One region of the Anoxybacillus sp. FSL W8-0382 genome, then DNA from elsewhere that is predicted to be linked to it. Evidence: riboswitches for the same ligand, from Rfam matches in the RefSeq annotation. Region 1 holds a riboswitch; each other region holds the start of a gene.
What was found. A riboswitch is a leader RNA that binds a small molecule or an ion and turns the genes downstream of it on or off. The one in region 1 is predicted to bind cobalamin.

Region 1 (3,263 bases):
GAACAGACGAATGAATCGAAGAATGAGGAAAAAAACGATCAACTTATCGTTTATACAACTGTATACCCTCTTCAAGACTTTACTGAAAAAATTGGCGGTGAGCACGTTCAAGTGGAAAGCGTATACCCTCCTGGCGTTGATGTGCACACATACGAACCGACGGCAAAAACGATGCAACAAATCGCAGATGCTGACGCTTTCATTTACATCGGTCAAGGAATGGAAGGATTTGTTGATCGCGTTGTCGAAACGCTAGAGAATGAACACGTCAAGTTCGTGGAAGCAACAGCTGGGACGGAATTTCTTCCAGCCAACGATACTCATGGAGACGAACATGCTCATGAAGATGAACACGCCCATGAAGATGAGCATGAGCACGGTGATGTAGATCCTCATGTCTGGTTAGATCCGATATATTCAATCCAAATGGCTGAAACGATTAAACAAACGTTAACGGAACTAAAACCTGAGGCAAAAAATGATTTTGAACAAAACTTTGCTTCGTTAAAACAGCAGCTTGAACAGCTCGATAGCCAGTTCCAACAATTGATAAAAGGCGCGAAAAGAAAAGAAATTCTTGTCGCTCATGCGGCTTACGGCTATTGGGAGAAACGATATGGCTTAAAACAAATAAGCGTGACTGGGCTATCGCCAACAAACGAACCGTCACAAAAGCAGCTTGCTTCGATTATTCAAATCGCCAAAGACCATGACATACACTATATCTTTTTTGAGCAAAACGTAACATCGAAAATTGCTGAAGTTGTGAAAAACGAAATCGGAGCTGATGTACTTATCCTTCACAACTTAGAAGCGCGCACAAACGATGATATTGCAAACAACAAAGACTACTTCGCAATTATGAATGACAACATCTCTGCACTAAAAAAAGCTCTACAATAAGCGATCATAACGGTCGCTTATTTTTTGTATATTTTTCCCATTCCAAATCAAACTATGAAACGACATTGTATGGAAAGGGATGAAAGATCGTCGCTATGTAGCAAAGGATGAAAAATAACGATTGCAAATGTTGAGATTTTTCGCTATAGTTTTAAACGTAAACCTTTTTCGTACAATATATTGTGATAATCGTACGAAATAATAACTATATATTGAAACCGACAAGTGAAGGTGTCCAAACGGACTTAATAGGGAATCTGGTGCGAATCCAGAACTGTCCCCGCAACTGTGTGCGCAGACGAAATGGAAATAACACCACTGTATATGTCAGCTATTTATGGCGCATATATGGGAAGGAATCCAAAGTAGGAAGAAGCGCAAGTCAGGAGACCTGCCTTCCTTGTATCGTTTCATATTCTTCGGGGATTGAGAAGATGAAACGATGGTGAAAGCATGCCTTTTTCCATCGTTTCATCCGCTCAACGAGAGCGGATTTTTTTATTTTCTAGGGGAAGGGATGTTATATGGTGTACATAAAACAACAAACAGAAGTAAATGAAGAAACGATCCGCACATTATTGTTTCATATTTTCAAAGACTTTCCACACTTATCAAGCGCGCGATACATCGAGCGTACGATACGGTCGCTGACGTATACAAAATCATACGATGACATGATGAACAAACTCATTTTAAATGCACTTGACGAAATCACCGTAGAACAACCTGATTGGACGTTTGTCGCAGCACGCCTTTATTTACAACAGCTGTACAATGAAGCAGCAACCAATCGTGGCTATGATGTATCCGACACATACCACTACTTTTATGAGTTACAAACAATGCTCGTTGATCTCGGTATTTACGATCCGTTTGTACTTGAACGATATACGAAAGAAGAACTACAAGAAGCGGGGACATGGATCGATTCGAAAAAAGACGAGCAATTTACCTATATCGGATTACGCACACTCGTTGATCGTTATTTAGCGAAAGGATATGACGGAGAAATTTATGAGTTGCCACAAGAACGCTTTTTAACCATTGCTCTTACGCTGATGGTGAATGAGCCAAAAGAAAAACGAATGGAACTTGTTAAAGAAGCGTATTGGGCATTATCGAATCAATATATGACGGTGGCTACACCAACATACGCAAACGCAGGCAAATCTTATGGCCAATTATCGAGTTGCTTTATTGATACAGTTGATGACAGCTTAATCGGCATTTATGAATCGAATACAGACATCGCTCGCCTCTCCAAAGGCGGTGGGGGAATCGGCGTCTATTTAGGAAAAATTCGGGCACGCAACTCGGATATTAAAGGATTTAAAGGCGTATCGTCTGGTGTCATCCCATGGATGCGCCAATTAAACAATACCGCTGTATCGGTTGATCAGCTTGGTACGCGACAAGGAAGTATTGCCGTCTATTTAGACGTTTGGCATAAAGACATTTTCTCTTTCTTAGACGCAAAATTAAACAACGGCGATGAACGGCAAAAATGCCATGATTTATTTTATGGCGTATGCATCCCTGATTTATTTATGGAACAAGTCGAAAAGCGGGGCGATTGGTATTTATTTGACCCACATGAAGTGAAAAAAGTGATGGGGTGGAAAGATAAAGGTGGGAATCCGCTAGGTCTTGAAGATTTTTACGATGAAGAACGAGGACATGGCTCCTTCCGCGAAAAATACGAAGAATGTATCAACCATCCAGAGTTAAGTAAAGAACGTGTACCTGCCATTGAAATTATGAAGCGCATTTTAAAATCACAATTAGAAACGGGTACACCTTATATGTTTTATCGCGACGAAGCGAATCGCATGAATCCAAATAAACATGCGGGTATGATTTATTCTAGCAATTTATGTACGGAAATTATGCAAAATATGAGCGCGACTACCGTAACAAAAGAGTATACGCAAGATGGTGAAATCATTATTCATAAAAAGCCAGGCGACTTTGTCGTTTGTAACTTATCTAGCATTCATCTCGCTCGCGCCGTACAAGACGATGTACTAGAACGATTAATTCCGATTCAAGTGCGTATGCTTGATAACGTCATCGACTTAAACGAAAATCGCATTGAAGTGTTGCAAGCGGTGATGACAAATAAAAAATATCGGGCAATCGGTCTAGGTGCATTTTCATGGCATCACTTATTAGCGTTAAAAGGAATTAAGTGGAATAGTGAAGAAAGCGTTGATTTCGCTGACAAGCTATTTGAAAAAATCGCTTATTTAACGATTCAAGCAAGCATGGAATTGGCGAAAGAAAAAGGTGCATATCCGGCGTTTGCAGGTTCTGATTGGCATACAGGGAAATATTTTGAGCTTCGCGGTTATCATTCCCAC
Region 2 (3,263 bases), 1.7 Mb from region 1:
CATCCATCCAACAATGAAAAAACGACCAGCATTCGTTCCAATCATCGCCCATATAAGCAAAATAAATGAAAATGTCAGTTTAAATGTCGCCCGAAGTTTCGAAAGCTGATTGCGATACGCCCATTCGTCAAGCCAGCTAACCATTTCGTTTTCGCCCTCTATATAAACCGATAATGTAGCCAATCACTCCCGCTCCAATTGCCGCCTGCAATGAAAATAGCAACGTTTCTACTTCCCCGCCGGGCGGTTCAAAAAACACATCGAACCACGGTTCATAATTGGGCGCAAGTTGTTGAATCATCTCCTCCGCAAGCGCATCCGCCCCAGCAAACTCCGTATGTTTTACAACGACGAGCGGCAAAACGATCAAAAGTGCGGCAAGGAAAAGCAATAGTCGATTGTTCATTTAGCAGACGCCCCTTTCTGTTGCAATATACTTAATTCTTGTTTCGTGTACGTATGTAAAAAATTCCATACAACAACAGTCAGAAGCCCTTCGGTAATTGCAAGCGGTATTTGAGTGACAGCAAAAATGGAAGCAAACTTTAAGAACGCCCCCCATACCCCGCCTGTTGCGTCTGGAAATGCCAGCGCAAGTTGTATCGATGTCATCACATACGTAGCTAAATTGGCAAACATCGCCGCCACAAAAACAGAAAGGCGCATCGAAATGCGAAGCTTTTGGCATGCAACAAACGACACGTACGCTACAAACGGACCGATAACCGCCATCGAAAACGCATTTGCACCGAGCGTTGTCAATCCACCATGCGCAAGCAATAATGCTTGAAACATTAACACAGCCGTACCGATGACCGTCATGACGAACGGCCCAAATAACAGCGCACCGAGGCCTGTCCCTGTCGGATGCGAGCTGCTTCCTGTGACAGATGGAATTTTTAAAGCGGAAAGAACGAATGTAAATGCGGTCGCTAGCGCAAGCAACATTTTCATTTCCGGCTGTTGTTTTACGATGCGCGTCATCGTCCGTAAACCGACGAAGAAAAATGGCAAAAATAACAACCACCAAACGAGCGCCCAATGCCAAGGTAAAAATCCTTCCATAATGTGCATCGCATATACTGAAGGTGAAAGCGCAAATAAAACGTAGACAGTCAAGCATGTACAAACGATCCACCATGCGTTTCGCTTCATTTTTCTTTCCCCCTTGTCGCAACGCTATGTTCGGGCATAACAAATCCTGTATGTTCATACGTATACGTGACGTAATCGCGCAATATGTTCCCGTCACGTACATGATTGCGTACAATGTCTCTCCCTATTTGTTCATCAATCGTACGATACCAAACACCTTCTGGATAAACGATGACGACACATGCATCTTCGCAGCGACCGTTGCATCGTGTACGCGTCGTATGAACGCGCCCATGTAACTGCAACCGATCAATTTCATCGCGAATCGCTTGCGTCACCTCTTCCCCTCCTTTTCTCATGCAGCTTCCTCCGTTGCAAATAAGCACGTGATGTGTCGTTCCTTGTAAATTCCATGTTGCCATATATGTCGCCCCTTTTTTCAAAATAAAAAAGCACCTCTAGGTAGAGGTGCAGAAAAAACGAAAGATTCAAACAATCATATATTCACAACCGTTGCTTTCCATCGTCTCCGCACGTCCACCTATATTCCCGTAGGCAGCCGACGTATCGCAAGCAGGCAGGTCTCCTGGCTTAGGTTCATCATTTCGTTGCGCCTTCCCAAAAATCAGTGGCATATTGCAACGAAACTCCCCATCACAGTGGCGGGTACCGCGACGGCTTTGCACCGTTCTTCCCTTTTAAGCATACGGACGTATGCACCGTACTTGCTCATCGTATATATTTTTTCAAAGAGCGTGAATGTTAAGAATATAATACACCATTTTTTTCTTCTCGCCTAGCCTGTTTATAAAAAAGAGTCAGTCAAGACTTTGTGGAGAACATTTTTTCGGTTCACTACGGGTGTTGTCAATCACTAGTTATAGAACCATTTGCGTCATAAACAAGGAAATAAAAATCATCGCGCAGCCGGTCGGCGACCGGAGCAAGCGACTCATCCTCAAGCCAACGTTCATATACCCAGTACACATAAATCGAGACATTTTCCCATAAGATGAGCGGCGATACACGCGTCAGGCGCCGCAACCGGACGATGAGCGGAGCGAACAAGCCGGCGAACACGTCGCGAACGGCCTGCTCGCGCCAACCGCTGCGCTCAATGCCACACATCTCCGCTTCCGGCGGCGCAAGGCGAAAGCGCGGCATCCACATTTCCCCTTCGCCGTCCGTATCAAGCCAAATTCGCTCAGGATCGAGCACAAGCCGCTTGTTCCACACCGACATGGCGTATAAGGCCATCGGCGCCAAAAAGCTTAGGCGCTTGACGAGCATCGAAACGGCAACCGCGTCATTTGCCGCCCCCATCTCGGCGCGGACGTGCGCCACATACTTCGCGAGCTGCCCGTCATCATTCAGCAGCCGGGCCAACAACATCGATGACGAGACATCAGCAGCTTCGCTTGAAAAACGGTACGTTTCCAACGTTTTCATTTCGTCTTCACGCAATCTCATCACGATACGCCTTCTTTCTGTAAAATTCTCCGTCCTTTCCCATACGGAATGCAAAGCGGGGTGCCAAAGATCGGATCGTACGTGATTTGGCAATCCATTTGGAACACATCTTTCACGAGCTGGCGGGAAATAACATCCTCCGGCTTTCCTTCGGCATACACCGTTTTATCGCGAATGGCGACGAGATGATGGGCGTAACGGCACGCTAAATTCAAATCGTGAAGCACCATGACGATCGTCCGCTGTTCTGTTGCATTGAGTTCGAACAATAAATCCAAAATATCAATTTGATGCGCCAAATCTAAGTAAGTGGTCGGCTCGTCAAGCAAGATGATGTCTGTTTCTTGCGCTAATGTCATGGCAATCCATGCGCGCTGGCGCTGGCCGCCGGACAGCGAATCAACCGGCCGCTCGGCAAGCTCTGTCAGTCCTGTTGCTGACAAAGCGCGCGCAACGGCGCGCTCATCTTCGTCGCTCCATTGCTTGAGCCACGTTTGATATGGGTAACGCCCTTGCTTGACGAGCTGAAGGACCGTCAATCCTTCCGGAGCCACAGGCGACTGCGGCAAAATGGCCAAACGGCGGGCGATTTCCTTGGTCGGCTGCTTGGCAATCTCTTTTCCATCAAGCAAGACAGCGCCGCCTGCCGGCTTCAACAGACGAGCCAAGGCGCGCAGCAACGTCGACTTGCCGCAGCC
Region 3 (3,263 bases), 640 kb from region 1:
AACTATTTTGTCATACAAGTTAATATATCGTCTCTTTATAAAAATAAGTATTGGTATTAGAATTAACTGAATAACGCTAATCGTAATTCCCGCCTTGAAAAAATTATTGAGCATAAAATAATCTGTATTCCATTTTAAAACAACGAACGAAAATACACCCAAGCAAATAGCTGAGAAAAAAAGTCCAAGTTCATAAGACATATATTTATTTTTAAAATAGTGAATGATACGGTTTACAACAATTGATGCCAAAAAAACATACAGTATTGTTAAAGTAACACTTTCTATAGCTTTCATATAGAGAATCATCCTTTTTTAAAAGAAAACTAGATTTTTCTATACGCGTTCCTTGCATCTATATACGTTTGAGCATAGTCGTAGATTGCATATAATGTACCAATTATCGGAATCCCTTTCCCCATCTTTTTAGCTATTGTCTTGATCAAAGTAAAGTTTAAAACTTGTCCTAATCGTACAGCTTCAATTACTGCATCTGCTATACCTATCACACCTCCGATTAGAGTCAGTTCAATTTCTTTTTGTCTAAGAGAGTCAGCGTACACTTGAAACACCTTGAAATTACCATTACTACTTTTGGTGTTTTTATAGTATGGGTCATTCCCAGCCATTATGGCACGAGCACTTCCATTTGAAAATACTTCGTATCTCGTATCAGTTAGATAAGAACCTCCTTTTTCTGATATATACCAATAAGAATTTGTATTAAACGCATTGGCAACACGTAAGGACTGTTTGGATTTAATATATTCTGAATTTCTACTTTCCTTAAGCTCCTCATTATTACTTAAATTTATAATTATTTCTTCATCAATCCCATTTCCTACAGAGTGAACAGCTAAACTACTGCCATTTAACTCTTTTATTTGTTGTACATACTCCTCTATTAGAATCTTTTCATCATCTTTAATTTCGTATTTTTTTATATTGACTTCTATAGTTCCACCTACTGTCTCTGATTCCTCTACATACTCATAAAATCTCTCGTTTTCTTGAACCTGATAAACTATTAAATTATCTTTATTCTCTACAATTTGAACAGAAGTTAAACTCTCATTTTCTACATAATCCGTCTGTGCTACAACATAATTAACCTTTATATTCATAGAAATTGTTGCAAACAAGATCATACAAATGATTCCTATCGAAAGTTTATTCATTCATCTCGCCCCTTTTATGTATGTCAAATAAAAAGCTCATCCCAAATGGAATGAGCTGGAAACAACAAAAGAAAACCGTCACCTTTGTCGTTTCGACGTCTCACTCCCCGAAGACGCGAATGACGATGCAAAAAGGCAGGTCTACTGACTTATGCGTCATCCTACTTTGAAGCCTTCCCATACGAATTGTACAGTGGCGTCCTTCATTTCGTCAGCATTTACAGTTGCGGGGACAGTTCTGGACTTGCACCAGATTCCCTATTAAGTCTACTAGGTTTCCCATTCGACACCTTTTTGCAACGAACGTATACAATTGTCGAACAATTTTTACGTCTCTATCATAGCCGAAAACGTCGCTTATGACAACAAAAATTTTCTATTTCAATGGAAGTGTAAATGTAAACGTCGTTCCTTCGCCGAGCTTACTATGAACGGCGATCGTTCCTTTATGCGCCTCAACGATGTTTTTCGCAATCGCAAGACCTAATCCTGTGCCAGAGCGACCGCGTGTACGTGCTTTATCCGCTTTGTAAAAGCGCTCAAACACGAACGGCAAATCTTCTTCAGCAATGCCAGAGCCTGAGTCTCGAACAGAAATGCGCACCGCCTCTTCGTCCCCATCGACTATGACACGAACTTCCCCACCGTCATCTGTGTGACGAAGAGCATTATCAATTAAATTCGTCAGCACTTGTTCGATACGGTCAGGGTCAAACAACACGACAAATTCTTCATTTATGTCCACGAGCAAGCGAACTCCTTTTTCTTTCGCTAACGCTTGAAACTTATGAATGATGCGCTCGGTGTATGAACGAAGCGGCACGCGCTCTTTATGAAGCGTTAAATGTCCTGCTTCCATACGCGCTAAATCAAGCAAGTCGTTAACGAGGCGACCCATGCGCAACGATTCATCATAAATGACTTTTGCCAATTCTTTTTTTTCTTCATCTGTCGCCGCGATGTCGTCGACAATGGCTTCACTATACCCTTGCAACATGGCGATTGGCGTTCGCAACTCATGCGAGACGTTGGCGATAAAATCTTTGCGCAACTTATCGAGCCGACGCTCTTCCGTCATATCTCGAAGCACTGCAACCGCCCCGCGAATCACTTTGCCATTGTACAACGGCGTCATAACAATGACCCAATTGCGACCTTGTAAAGCAATTTCTGCTGCTTGTTCTTTCTCTTCCGCCACCGCTTTCGTAAACAATTCATTCACTTGCGGAGGAAGCGGCGATAAATCGTCGCGCTGCCCTTGTTCGTAGTACCATGCTTGTAAAAATCGGTCGGCAGGTGGGTTTGTAATAAGCACTTCGCCATTGCGATTGAGCGTAATGACGCCATCCGCCATGCTGCTTAAAATGCTCGCTAGTTGTTCTTTTTCTTGATTTAACGCATTAATGTGAAATTGCAATTGCCGACCCATCTGGTTAAACGCCATAGCCAGTTCCCCAATTTCATCATGGGTGACGATCGGCACTTTGGAATCGAATTTCCCGCGCGCCATTTCAAACGCGACTTGTCTCATTTTTCTAAGCGGTGCCGTAATTCTTGTCGATAAGAAAAAGGCAAATACCGTCGTTAACACAATAGCAATAAATGCAGCAAGAAAAATAAACTTCGTCGTTTGTTTTGTCGTTTCTTCTACAGCTTTTAGCGATTGATATACAAACACAGCACCGTTTCCATCAGATGTGCGAAGCGGCACACCAACAATAAACAACTCGTTATAAACCCGATTTCGCATCGTTTCGTTTGGCATCATCGCCCGTTTCACTACTTTCTTTCCATCAAATACGCGCGACAACTGCTTATCTTGTTGAACAAACGAAAGCGGCAAATCAACGAGCTGTTCATTCGGTGAGTACCAATAATGACGATCGTCAATAATAATCATTAGTCTGGATACATCATCAACCATCGTCCATGCAATTGAGCGAGCAAACTGCTCATCATGCTCGGCGACGACGCGGGCAACTTTTACTGCTTGTTGAGTGAGTTGCTCTCCCGTTTTTTCAAAATAATATTTTTCAAAAAAACTTAGCAACAAAACGGTTAAAATAAAGAGGACGAAAGCAACAA

Region 2: linked by a shared signal. The riboswitch ahead of NSS60_RS11595 ((2Fe-2S) ferredoxin domain-containing protein) and the one ahead of NSS60_RS02640 (ribonucleoside-diphosphate reductase subunit alpha) in region 1 are both predicted to bind cobalamin.
Region 3: linked by a shared signal. The riboswitch ahead of NSS60_RS05975 (hypothetical protein) and the one ahead of NSS60_RS02640 (ribonucleoside-diphosphate reductase subunit alpha) in region 1 are both predicted to bind cobalamin.

Annotation. Positions count from the first base shown of each region.
Region 1 is NZ_JBBOPX010000001.1:482,303-485,565, reverse strand. Features, by position in the region: gene NSS60_RS02645 (metal ABC transporter substrate-binding protein) at 1-903, shown strand, start outside; cobalamin riboswitch at 1,116-1,317, shown strand; gene NSS60_RS02640 (ribonucleoside-diphosphate reductase subunit alpha) at 1,428-3,263, shown strand, end outside.
Region 2 is NZ_JBBOPX010000001.1:2,195,838-2,199,100, forward strand. Features, by position in the region: gene NSS60_RS11580 (CbiQ family ECF transporter T component) at 1-144, opposite strand, end outside; gene NSS60_RS11585 (energy-coupling factor ABC transporter substrate-binding protein) at 137-406, opposite strand; gene NSS60_RS11590 (energy-coupling factor ABC transporter permease) at 403-1,155, opposite strand; gene NSS60_RS11595 ((2Fe-2S) ferredoxin domain-containing protein) at 1,152-1,517, opposite strand; cobalamin riboswitch at 1,655-1,835, opposite strand; gene NSS60_RS11600 (IucA/IucC family C-terminal-domain containing protein) at 1,963-2,565, opposite strand; gene NSS60_RS11605 (ABC transporter ATP-binding protein) at 2,565-3,263, opposite strand, start outside.
Region 3 is NZ_JBBOPX010000001.1:1,126,258-1,129,520, reverse strand. Features, by position in the region: gene NSS60_RS05975 (hypothetical protein) at 327-1,178, opposite strand; cobalamin riboswitch at 1,296-1,487, opposite strand; gene NSS60_RS05970 (ATP-binding protein) at 1,555-3,263, opposite strand, start outside.